One region of the Streptomyces sp. GbtcB6 genome, then DNA from elsewhere that is predicted to be linked to it. Evidence: riboswitches for the same ligand, from Rfam matches in the RefSeq annotation. Region 1 holds a riboswitch; each other region holds the start of a gene.

What was found. Region 1 has a riboswitch for cyclic di-AMP ahead of KVT45_RS19060 (transglycosylase SLT domain-containing protein). Riboswitches for the same ligand answer to the same signal wherever they lie in the genome.
Region 2: linked by a shared signal. The riboswitch ahead of KVT45_RS10205 (M23 family metallopeptidase) and the one ahead of KVT45_RS19060 (transglycosylase SLT domain-containing protein) in region 1 are both predicted to bind cyclic di-AMP.
Region 3: linked by a shared signal. The riboswitch ahead of KVT45_RS30985 (LysM peptidoglycan-binding domain-containing M23 family metallopeptidase) and the one ahead of KVT45_RS19060 (transglycosylase SLT domain-containing protein) in region 1 are both predicted to bind cyclic di-AMP.

Annotation. Positions count from the first base shown of each region.
Region 1 is NZ_JAGXJL010000010.1:162,950-166,185, reverse strand. It holds gene KVT45_RS19065 (polyprenyl synthetase family protein) at 1-470, opposite strand, end outside; cyclic di-AMP (ydaO/yuaA leader) riboswitch at 1,496-1,692, shown strand; gene KVT45_RS19060 (transglycosylase SLT domain-containing protein) at 1,698-2,186, shown strand; gene KVT45_RS19055 (HAD family hydrolase) at 2,200-3,006, opposite strand; gene KVT45_RS19050 (hypothetical protein) at 3,156-3,236, shown strand, end outside.
Region 2 is NZ_JAGXJL010000004.1:495,586-498,821, reverse strand. It holds gene KVT45_RS10210 (aldo/keto reductase) at 1-752, opposite strand, end outside; gene KVT45_RS10205 (M23 family metallopeptidase) at 920-1,957, opposite strand; cyclic di-AMP (ydaO/yuaA leader) riboswitch at 1,965-2,125, opposite strand; gene KVT45_RS10200 (PP2C family protein-serine/threonine phosphatase) at 2,385-3,236, opposite strand, start outside.
Region 3 is NZ_JAGXJL010000021.1:37,048-40,283, reverse strand. It holds gene KVT45_RS30990 (alpha-galactosidase) at 1-1,332, shown strand, start outside; cyclic di-AMP (ydaO/yuaA leader) riboswitch at 1,640-1,800, shown strand; gene KVT45_RS30985 (LysM peptidoglycan-binding domain-containing M23 family metallopeptidase) at 1,805-2,728, shown strand; gene KVT45_RS30980 (DUF6250 domain-containing protein) at 2,933-3,236, shown strand, end outside.

The DNA.
Region 1 (3,236 bases):
AGGATCTGACCGGTCACCAGCCGTTCGAACGCGAGGGCCTGGACCCGGACCGCCTCGGGGCCGAGGTCGGCGAGGATCTGGGAGGCGCGGGCGAAGAGGAAGTCGCCGGTGAGGACGGCGAGCGAGTTGCCCCAGCGGGTGTTGGCGCTGTCGACACCGCGCCGTACGGACGCCTCGTCCATGACGTCGTCGTGGTACAGCGTGGCCAGGTGGGTGAGCTCGACGACGACGGCCGACGGCACGACACCGGGCGCGTACGGGTCGCCGAACTGCGCGGCGAGCATCACCAGCAGCGGGCGGAACCGCTTGCCCCCGGCCCGCACGAGGTGCTGCGCGGCCTCCGTGATGAACGGGACCTCGCTCTTGGTGGCTTCTAGCAAGCCTTCCTCGACAGCCGTCAATCCGGCCTGGACATCGGCTTCCAGAGCCTGGTCCCGCACGCTCAGCCCGAACGGCCCGACGACGGTCACGAGGGGTCTCCTGTCTGCTGGTGTCTACTGGCGATTACGCGGTTTGTCGATAGGTCGCTGCCCTCACTCAAGTCAGCGTATCCGGTCGGGTTTCGATCACCGATAGCGCCCACGGTTACACCCCGGGCGCTATCGGATCACGACCGTTATGTTTTTGATCAGCCGATACGATCTGACATCCACTGACTTAACAGGAAGTACGGGCACTTGTCCCGAACCAAGGCATAGGTCGTGTCCCGCACCGGCGGCAAACCTCCCACCCGACTGCCGCCCGGAAACGGCCCCACCCCCTGGCCGGCATCACCTGCCCGGGCGTACCCCTCCGCCACCCGCCGACGCCACCGATGCCGGCGCCGACGCCGCCGAGGGCACCCGGTGCACGAACGGCGGCACCTGGTGCACGCCCGTACACCCTCCTCCACGCGACCACGCACGGCGATCTCCGCACTCCCTCGATCCGCGTTCCCCCGATCGGCACCCACTCGACCGTCACCCCCTTGACCGACGGAACGACGCCCCCCAGCACGACCTGCTTCGCGTGCGCACTCCACTTCCCACCCCGGGCCGGTCAGTGGCACGCGCGCGTACCCGGGGGCTCCGAGGTTGACGGAGGGCGCGCCAGACAGGCGCCTAATTGGACAATTCGGACTACTCATAAAAATCACCCACATTAGCTCCCACTCCGCCACTCCCCGATTGGGCAATCCACACGAATGGGGGCGAGGGGGTTTTCCGTCGAACCAGGAAATAGGGGGATTCCAAGAATCCCTCATGTCTGATTTGCCGTTATTGCGGATTCGTGAAGTAGGTCACGCGGACTGGGCAACGCGAGGTCCATAAGGGGACCCTTCCTTCCCTTTCCCCGTGGGCCAGTTGAGGGTTGGCAGCTGCAAAGGATCAAGTACCCCATACGCCTCAACACAAGGTCAATCGGTGTGTTCTGTGAATCAGGTACTTGTTCCGGACATGTGCCCTCGCATACGTTCCCGCTCGCCGGGCGGACGCCGAATCCTGCCGCCGCCCGTCGTAACCCATCGACGAGTTCATTCGCACGGCAGGAGCGGGGGACCCAGGTAAGTCGCCGGACCGGGCGGCCGACGTCACCAGACAGACGTCGTTCCGGAACGGCCAGGGGTGAAGTCGCATCGTCTTCGGGCGATGCGGCCGGGCACTCCCCGGGCCCGAACCCGACAGCTCACCTCGCAGGCGACGGAGAGGAACAACGCCATGCTTGCTGCCGCTCAGCACCGCACTCCCCGCCGTAACCGCATCATCCGCACGCTCGTCGTCGCCGGCACCGGCGCCGCCGTCCTCGCCCTCCCGCTCATCGGGGCGACCGCCGCCTCCGCCGCCGGGTCCTCCACCTCGACGGCCTCGACCACCCTCGCCGGGTACCCGAACAACCTCGACGGCTGGATCCGCGAGTCGCTCGCGATCATGAGGGAGAAGAGCATCCCGGGCACCTACAACGGCATCTACCGCAACATCATGCGGGAGTCCTCCGGCAACCCGCGGGCCATCAACCTCTGGGACTCCAACGCGGCCAAGGGCATCCCGTCCAAGGGCCTGCTCCAGGTCATCGACCCGACGTTCAAGACCTACCACGTGGCCGGCACGTCGTTCGACATCTACGACCCGGTCGCGAACATCACCGCCGCCTGCAACTACGCCGCCGCGCGGTACGGCTCGATGGACAACGTCCACGGCGCGTACTGACCGACGTCCCACGTCAGTCGAAGAGTCTTTCGAGGACGACGGCGATGCCGTCGTCCTCGTTCGACGTGGTGATCTCGTCGGCCAGTGCCTTGAGTTCGGGGTGGGCGTTGGCCATCGCCACCCCGTAGGCCGCCCACTCGAACATCGGGATGTCGTTGGGCATGTCACCGAAGGCGATGGCCTGTGCGGGGCTCAGCCCCAGATGGCCGGCGGCCAGCGCGAGCCCGGTCGCCTTGGTCACCCCGCAGGGCTGGAGTTCGACGGTTCCCGGCCCCGACATGGTGACCGTCGCCAGCGACCCGACCACCGAGCGGGCGGTCGCCGCCAGTTCGTCGTCGGACAGGGTGTGGTGGCGCAGCAGCACCTTGCTGATGGGCGCGCACCACAGGTCGTCACGCCGGGCGACGCGCAGCGCGGGCAGTGTGGGGTGGGGCATCAGATAGCCCGGCTCGATGAGCGTGAGCCCGTCCACGCCGTCCTGGTCGACCGCCGCGTACACCTGGCCGACCTCGGCCTCGATCTTGCCGAGCGCGGTCTCCGCCAGTTCCCGGTCCAGGGTGACCGACCACAGCAGCCGGTCCGCGCCGGCGTCGTACACCTGCGCGCCCTGGCCGCAGACCGCGAGTCCCGTGCAGCCGAGGTCGTCGAGGAGCGGGCGCACTCTCGGCGCGGGACGGCCGGTCACCACGAGGTGCCGGGCACCGGCCCGGCCCGCCCGCGCGAGCGCGGCGAGCGACCGTTCCGACAGGGTGTCGTCGTCGCGCAGCAGCGTGCCGTCCAGGTCGGTGGCGATCAGTGAGTACGGGGAGGGTGCGACCATGATCAGAGAATACGGACAGTACGCCCCTGGGACTCACTGTGCGTTTCGGCCTCAAGTGGCGCCCGCCGCCTCCGTGATGGGGCCGTTGTCAGTGGCGGGCGTTACGTTTCGGGTGAGCCGGTTTCACTGATCCGACGGGGGTGCTGGTCGTGACGGACGGGCGGGGGGACTTCCGGGCGTATCTGCTGGCGGCGGCGACCGGGGTGCTGGAGCGCTTCCGGGAGGAACTG
Region 2 (3,236 bases), on a different contig from region 1:
CCGCGCTCGGACTCCAGGTACTGGGCGGCCCGGCCCGCTCGCGCGCTGTCGACCGTCGTACCGGGGCGGTACTTGCCGGTGAGGAAGCCGGCGGCCAGGGCGAAGTAGGGGACGGCCGCGAGGCCGGTGCGGGAGGCCAGGTCCTGGAGGGGGCCCTCGTAGGTGTCGCGGGAGACCAGGTTGTAGTGGGGCTGGAGGGCGACGTACCGGGCGAAGCCCTCGCGGTCGGAGAAGTCCAGGGACTCCTGGAGGCGCTCAGCGGTGATGTTGGACGCGGCGATGTGCCGGACCTTGCCCGCCCGCACCAGCTCGTCCAGCGCGCCGATGATCTCCTCGACCGGGATCTCGGGCTGGTCGAAGTGCGTGTAGTAGAGGTCGATGTGGTCGGTGTCCAGACGGCGCAGGGACGCGTCGGCGGCGGCCTTGATGTTGGCGGCGGACAGGCCGAGGTACTCGGGGTGCTGGCTGACCTTCGTCGCGATGACGACGTCGTCGCGGTTGCCGCGCGCCTTGACCCACTTGCCGATGATCGTCTCGGACTCGCCGCCCTTGTTGCCCTCGATCCACGCCGTGTACGAGTCGGCGGTGTCGACGAAGTTTCCGCCCGCGGCGGCGTAGGCGTCGAGGACGGCGAAGGAGGTGGCCTCGTCGGCGGTCCAGCCGAAGACGTTGCCGCCGAGGGCGAGCGGGAAGACCTCCAGGTCGGAGGCGCCGAGCTTACGGAGGGAGGGGGAAGCGGAAGAAGCACTCATGTCTCACTTCAACACGCGTCGCCGGGCGCCCCATCTCGGCGCAACACGAAGTTCTTGTAAAGGCGCACGGTACGAGGCGCGCCGCCGGCCCGGGGCGGGGCGCACCGAAGGCCCTGACGTCGGGGGTTGCCGTCAGGGCCGCCGGAGACCGGTCGGTGGGGTCCGGGTCAGGGGTTGAGGCCCTTGCCGCGCAGCCAGGTCATCGGGTCGATGGCGGTGGCCTGGCCGTTCGGGTGGACCTCCAGGTGGAGGTGCGGGCCGGTGACGTTGCCGGTGGCGCCCACGCGGCCGATGACGTCGCCGGTGGAGACCTTCTGGCCGACCTTGACGCCGATCGAGGACTGGTGGCAGAACCACAGCTCGGTGCCGTCGTCGAGGGTGATGATCGTGCGGTAGCCGTAGGAGCCGGCCCAGCCCGCCTCGGTGACCGTGCCGCTGTGCACGGCCTTGATCAGCGTGCCGGTGGGCGCGGCGAAGTCGAGGCCGGTGTGGTAGCCGGAGGCCCACATGGAGCCGGCCTGGCCGAAGGTACCGGTGATCGTGTACGACACGACGGGCAGCGTGTACTGCTTGGCCAGCTCGGCGAGCCGGGCCTGCTCGGCCTTCTGCTTCGCGGAGGCCTCGGCCTTCTCCTTGGCGTCGGCGGCCTTGGCGGCGGCCGCCTGCTCCGCCTTGGCCTCGGCGTCGGCGGCCGCCTTGTCGGCGGCGGCGACGGCCTTGGCGCTGGCCTTGGTGTCGAGCTGGTTCTGCTGCTGCGCGGCCTGGGCGATGATCCGGCTGCGCAGCGTCTCACCGGCGCCGGACGAGGAGGAGTCCGCGTCGGTGGCGGTCGTCGTGGTGACGCTGCTGAGGGCGGTCTGGGTGGCCTGGTGGCCGCCGTCCTCGCCGAGCAGGGAGCCGACGGAGGTCGGCAGGTCGGGCAGCGAGATGGAGACCGGCGGCTTGCCGGTGTTGGCGCTGGCCATGCCGCCCGCGCCGACGGCGGCGATGACGCCGACGCCGAGAACCGTGGAGCTGCGGGCGAGCCCGCCGCCGCGCTGCTTGGCGACCCGGTGCCGGCCGCGCGCCGAGGCGAGGGACTCCTCGGTGGGGTTCCACTCCTCGAAGGGGCCCTCGTCGGTGCGGTAGCTGCCGTAGCCGAAGGTGTCGGGTTGACGCTGGCTGGGCACGAACGGGGCTGTCGGAGCAGGCCGGTTGGACGCCACGCGGGCGTACTCCTTTCCTTCCGTCGCCTACCGGGTTAGCTGACGGGTTCGGAGCGGGAAGGTCTCCTACGCGCGTATACCGGCCGTTTCCTACCCGGCGGTAGCCGTGCGATTCACCCCAAGGTGGTGGTTCCCCGGTTCCCTTGCGGGATTCGGCGCGTGCGCACGGAGCCATCTCGGGTGACGGCTGGGACGACCGCGCTGCGTTATCGAACGTTAATAGACCCAGCTATCAGATTCCAAGCCGTTCGTCTTGATCATTAAGCTTTCAAAGCTTGGACTTAACTGCCACTATCGGTCAAAAAAGGTCGAGTTGGCTGTGCTCGCTGCTCAGCTCAGGAGTCACACAGGTTTTGATGGTGACTCAGTTGTGATGCGGAGGGCGGCCGTCCGAACACGATGTGTGACATAGCACAGGGCAGGCGGCTCAGGGCCGTCGTACGGCGAGCAGCGCCATGTCGTCCGTCATGCCGCCGCCCGTGTGCCGGCGCACCTCGGCCGCGAGCCGGGCCAGCAGCGCGCCGGGGGCGGTGACGGTACGACCGGTCAGCCGCCGCTCGGGGTCGTAGAACCGGCCGTGCGCGTCCCGGGCCTCGGAGAGGCCGTCGGTGTGCAGCAGCAGCGTGGCCCCGCTCGGGAACGCGTGCTCGGCCGCCCGGTCGGGCCACGCCCCCAGCTCGCCCATCCCGAGCGGCAGCGCGGACTCCGGCGCCCGCACCGGGCACACCTCGCCGTCGCCGTGCAGCAGCAGGGGCGGCGGATGACCGCGGTTGACGACCCGGAGCGTGCCGTCGCCGTGCGGGAGTTCGGCGAGTACGGCGGTGGTGAACCCCTCGTGGGCGTCGATGCCGCCGCGCCGGACGCCCTCGCGCGCCAGCGCCCGCTCCAGCCGCGCGGCCACCGCCTCCAGCGTGGCCTCCTGCTCGGCGGCCTCCCGGAACGCGCCGATCACCACGGCGACGGCGGCGACCGCGCCCATGCCCTTGCCGCGGACGTCGCCGACGACCAGCCGCACGCCGTACGGGGTGTCCTGGACGGCGTACAGGTCGCCGCCGATGAAGGTGCCCTCCTGGGCCGCCTCGTAGCGGGCGGCGATCTCGAAGCCGCCGATCCGCTCGGCCGGCTCCGGCAGGACGGCCCGCTGGGCGGCCTCGGCGACCTCACGGGCCGAGGCGAGGCGCTGGTCGCCGATGCGGACGATCCGGTTGATGCCGGCGGCGAGGACGGCGACGGTGACCACGGTGACGACCTCGGTCACGGCGTCGGCGTCCGGGAGCAC
Region 3 (3,236 bases), on a different contig from region 1:
TCGGGCCTGCTGATGCTGGCCGAGGGGGAGTCGTACACCAGCCCGGTCTTCGCGGGCCTGTGGACCGACGGCGGCTTCGGCGGGGCGAGCCGTGCCTGGCACGCCTACCAGCGGGCGTACATCATCCCGGACGCCGACCGGGACCGGCCCGTGCTGTTCAACTCCTGGGAGGCCACCACCTTCGACATCTCCGAGGAGCAGCAGGCCACCCTCGCCCGGCGGGCCGCCGCGATCGGCGTGGAGCTGTTCGTGGTCGACGACGGCTGGTTCGGCGCCCGCACCAGCGACCGCGCCGGCCTCGGCGACTGGACGCCCAACCCGGACCGCTTCCCCAAGGGCCTCAAGCCCCTCGCCGACTACGTGCACGCCCTCGGCATGCAGTTCGGCATCTGGGTCGAGCCCGAGATGGTGAACGCGGACAGCGACCTGTACCGCGCCCACCCCGACTGGGTGCAGTACCAGCAGGGGCGAAAGCGGACGGAACTGCGCAATCAGCTCGTCCTCAACCTGGCCCGCGAGGACGTCCAGGAGTACCTCTGGGGGCAGCTCGACACCCTGCTGTCCAGCGCCCCGATCGACTACGTCAAGTGGGACTTCAACCGCTGCTTCACCGATGCGGGCTGGCCCGGCGAGCCCTACCCGCAGCGCCTGTGGGTCGACCACGTCCGCGGGCTGTACGCCCTCCTCGACCGGCTCCGCGCGGCCCACCCGGGCGTCGCCATCGAGTCCTGCTCCGGCGGTGGCGGGCGGATCGACCTCGGCATCATGAGCCGCACCGACGAGGTGTGGACCTCCGACAACACCGACCCGCTGGACCGGCTCGCCATCCAGCACGGCTTCAGCCAGATCCATCCCGCCCGGGTGATGTCCGCCTGGGTCACCGACAGCCCGAACCACCAGCTCAACGGCCGGGTCAGCAGTCTGCGTTTCCGTTTCGTCAGCTCGATGGCCGGGGCGCTCGGTGTCGGCGGCGACCTCTCGCAGTGGACCGAGGAGGAGCTCGCCGAGGCCGGCCGTTGGGTGGAGCTCTACAAGGAGATCCGGCCCCTGGTGCAGCGCGGCGACCAGTTCCGGCTGCGGCCGCCGACCGGCGGGCTCAGCGCGGTGCAGTACACGCTCGGCGACGAGACCGTCGTCCTCGCCTGGCTGCAGGCCCAGAGCTACGGCGAGCCGGCGCCGGCGGTGCGGCTGCAGGGTCTCGACCCCACGGCGTCTTACGAATGCCGCGAAACGGGCGAAGTGTATCGGGGTGCCGTCCTGTTGCACCACGGACTGCACACCGGACTGAAGGGTGACCTGGATGCGTCGGTCATCCGGCTCCGTCGGATCTGATGCATCTGCCCGAATTAGCACCTTCATTACAACTCGCTCTGGAATAAGGGGACGTGGCGTGACGTGCGTGAGGAGCGTCATATTCGTGACCGTCCGTCGCGCGTCATGTTCACGTAATTCCGGTGCTTTGCAAGAAGGTTGGAAAACCGAATAGGCCGGAATTTACGGACGGTGACCGGGATTTCCGGTAACGGATCAAGTGAAACTCGGACAGGCGGAACCGGCCGCTTGTCCGCGTGCGTCTCACTCGCTTACGTTCGCCACACTTCCGGACGGAACGCCGAATCCTGCCGCCGCCCGGAGTCCCCACACACACTCACCCGTGCCCGGCAGGAGCGGGGGACCCACCAGGTAAGACCGCCTGTTCCGGTTCCCGGGACGGCTAGGGGTGTAGTCGCGCGACGGTGCGTGGCCGGGCAGCTCCAGCCCGAACCCGACAGCTCACCTCGCAGGCGTCGGAGAGGAATGCGCCATGCCCGCGAAGGGTAAGCACCGCCGCCCCAAGTCCCAGCGTTTCACCCGCTCGATGGCCGTCGCCGGAACCGGTGGCGCCGCGCTGGCTCTGCCGCTCATGGGGGCCACCGGCGCCCACGCTGCCACCTCGCAGTCCGTTTCCGAAAAGGCCACGCAGTCGCTTCCGAAGGTCGAGAAGACCGCGGTGAACAAGGCGGCCGCGAGGAATTCCGCCACGCATTCCGCGCACCGCGTCTACACCGTGGTGCCCGGCGACTATCTCTCGAAGATCGCCCGCGAGCACAGCGTCCGCGGCGGCTGGCACCGGCTCTACGCCGACAACCGGGAGGCCGTCGGCGACAACCCCTCGCTGATCCACCCCGGCCTCAGGCTCACGCTCGGCGGCCGTCACGCCGCGACGACGGACGGCGCGGACTCCGGCTCCCGTTCCGGGACGCCGTCGAACCCGCAGTCGTCCACCTCGTCCCCGGCCGCTTCCTCGGACGGTTCGGCCGGCTCGGCGGCGACCGCGTCCGGCTTCACCCTTCCGGTCACCGGTGCCACCGTCGGCACCGGCTACCACGTCGCCGGCGGTATGTGGTCCAGCGGCTACCACACGGGCGTCGACTTCGTCGTCCCGACCGGCACCCCGGTCAAGGCCGTCGGCGCGGGCACGGTCGTCACGGCAGGCTGGGGCGGCGCCTACGGCAACCAGGTCGTCATCCGGCTCGCCGACGGCTACTACGCGCAGTACGGCCACCTCTCCGCCCTCTCCGTCTCGGTCGGCCAGACCGTGACCGCGGGCCAGCAGATCGGCCTCTCCGGCGCCACCGGCAACGTCACCGGCCCGCACCTCCACTTCGAGATCCGGACCACCCCCGACTACGGCTCGGACGTGGACCCGGTCGCCTACCTCCGCTCGAAGGGCCTCGCCGTCGGCTGACCCGGCGCCCGCACTGGTCTGACACGCACTCAGAAGGCCGGACCCCCGATCCCCGGGTCCGGCCTTCCGTGTTTCCTTCTCGTGGCGGGGGTGCTCAGGGCATCGACACGGGCGGCGGACGGCGGCACAGTGAACCCCCGTTGATGCAAGCGCTTTCTGTCAGCGATTCCCGCCACTGCCGCCCCGCCGGAAGGAAACCGCCGCATGACGACCACCCGCCGAGCCTTCGGAGCCCTGGCCGCCGGAGCCGCCCTCACGGCCCTGGCCTCCGCCGCGCCCGCGACCGCCGTACCCCGGCAGCGCCGGCTGCTCGCCCGCGACGACTTCCGCCACGGCCTCGGTCAGTGGTTCGTGGAACTGGAGCAGGGCGGCACGGTCACCGCGGCGGACGGGACCCTGGACGTCGACGTGCCCGCCGGTGCGACCGTATGGTTCCGACGGCGGCTCGACGGGCCGTACGTCCTGGAGTACACCGCCACACCGGTGTCGGCGGGCGGTGCCAACGACC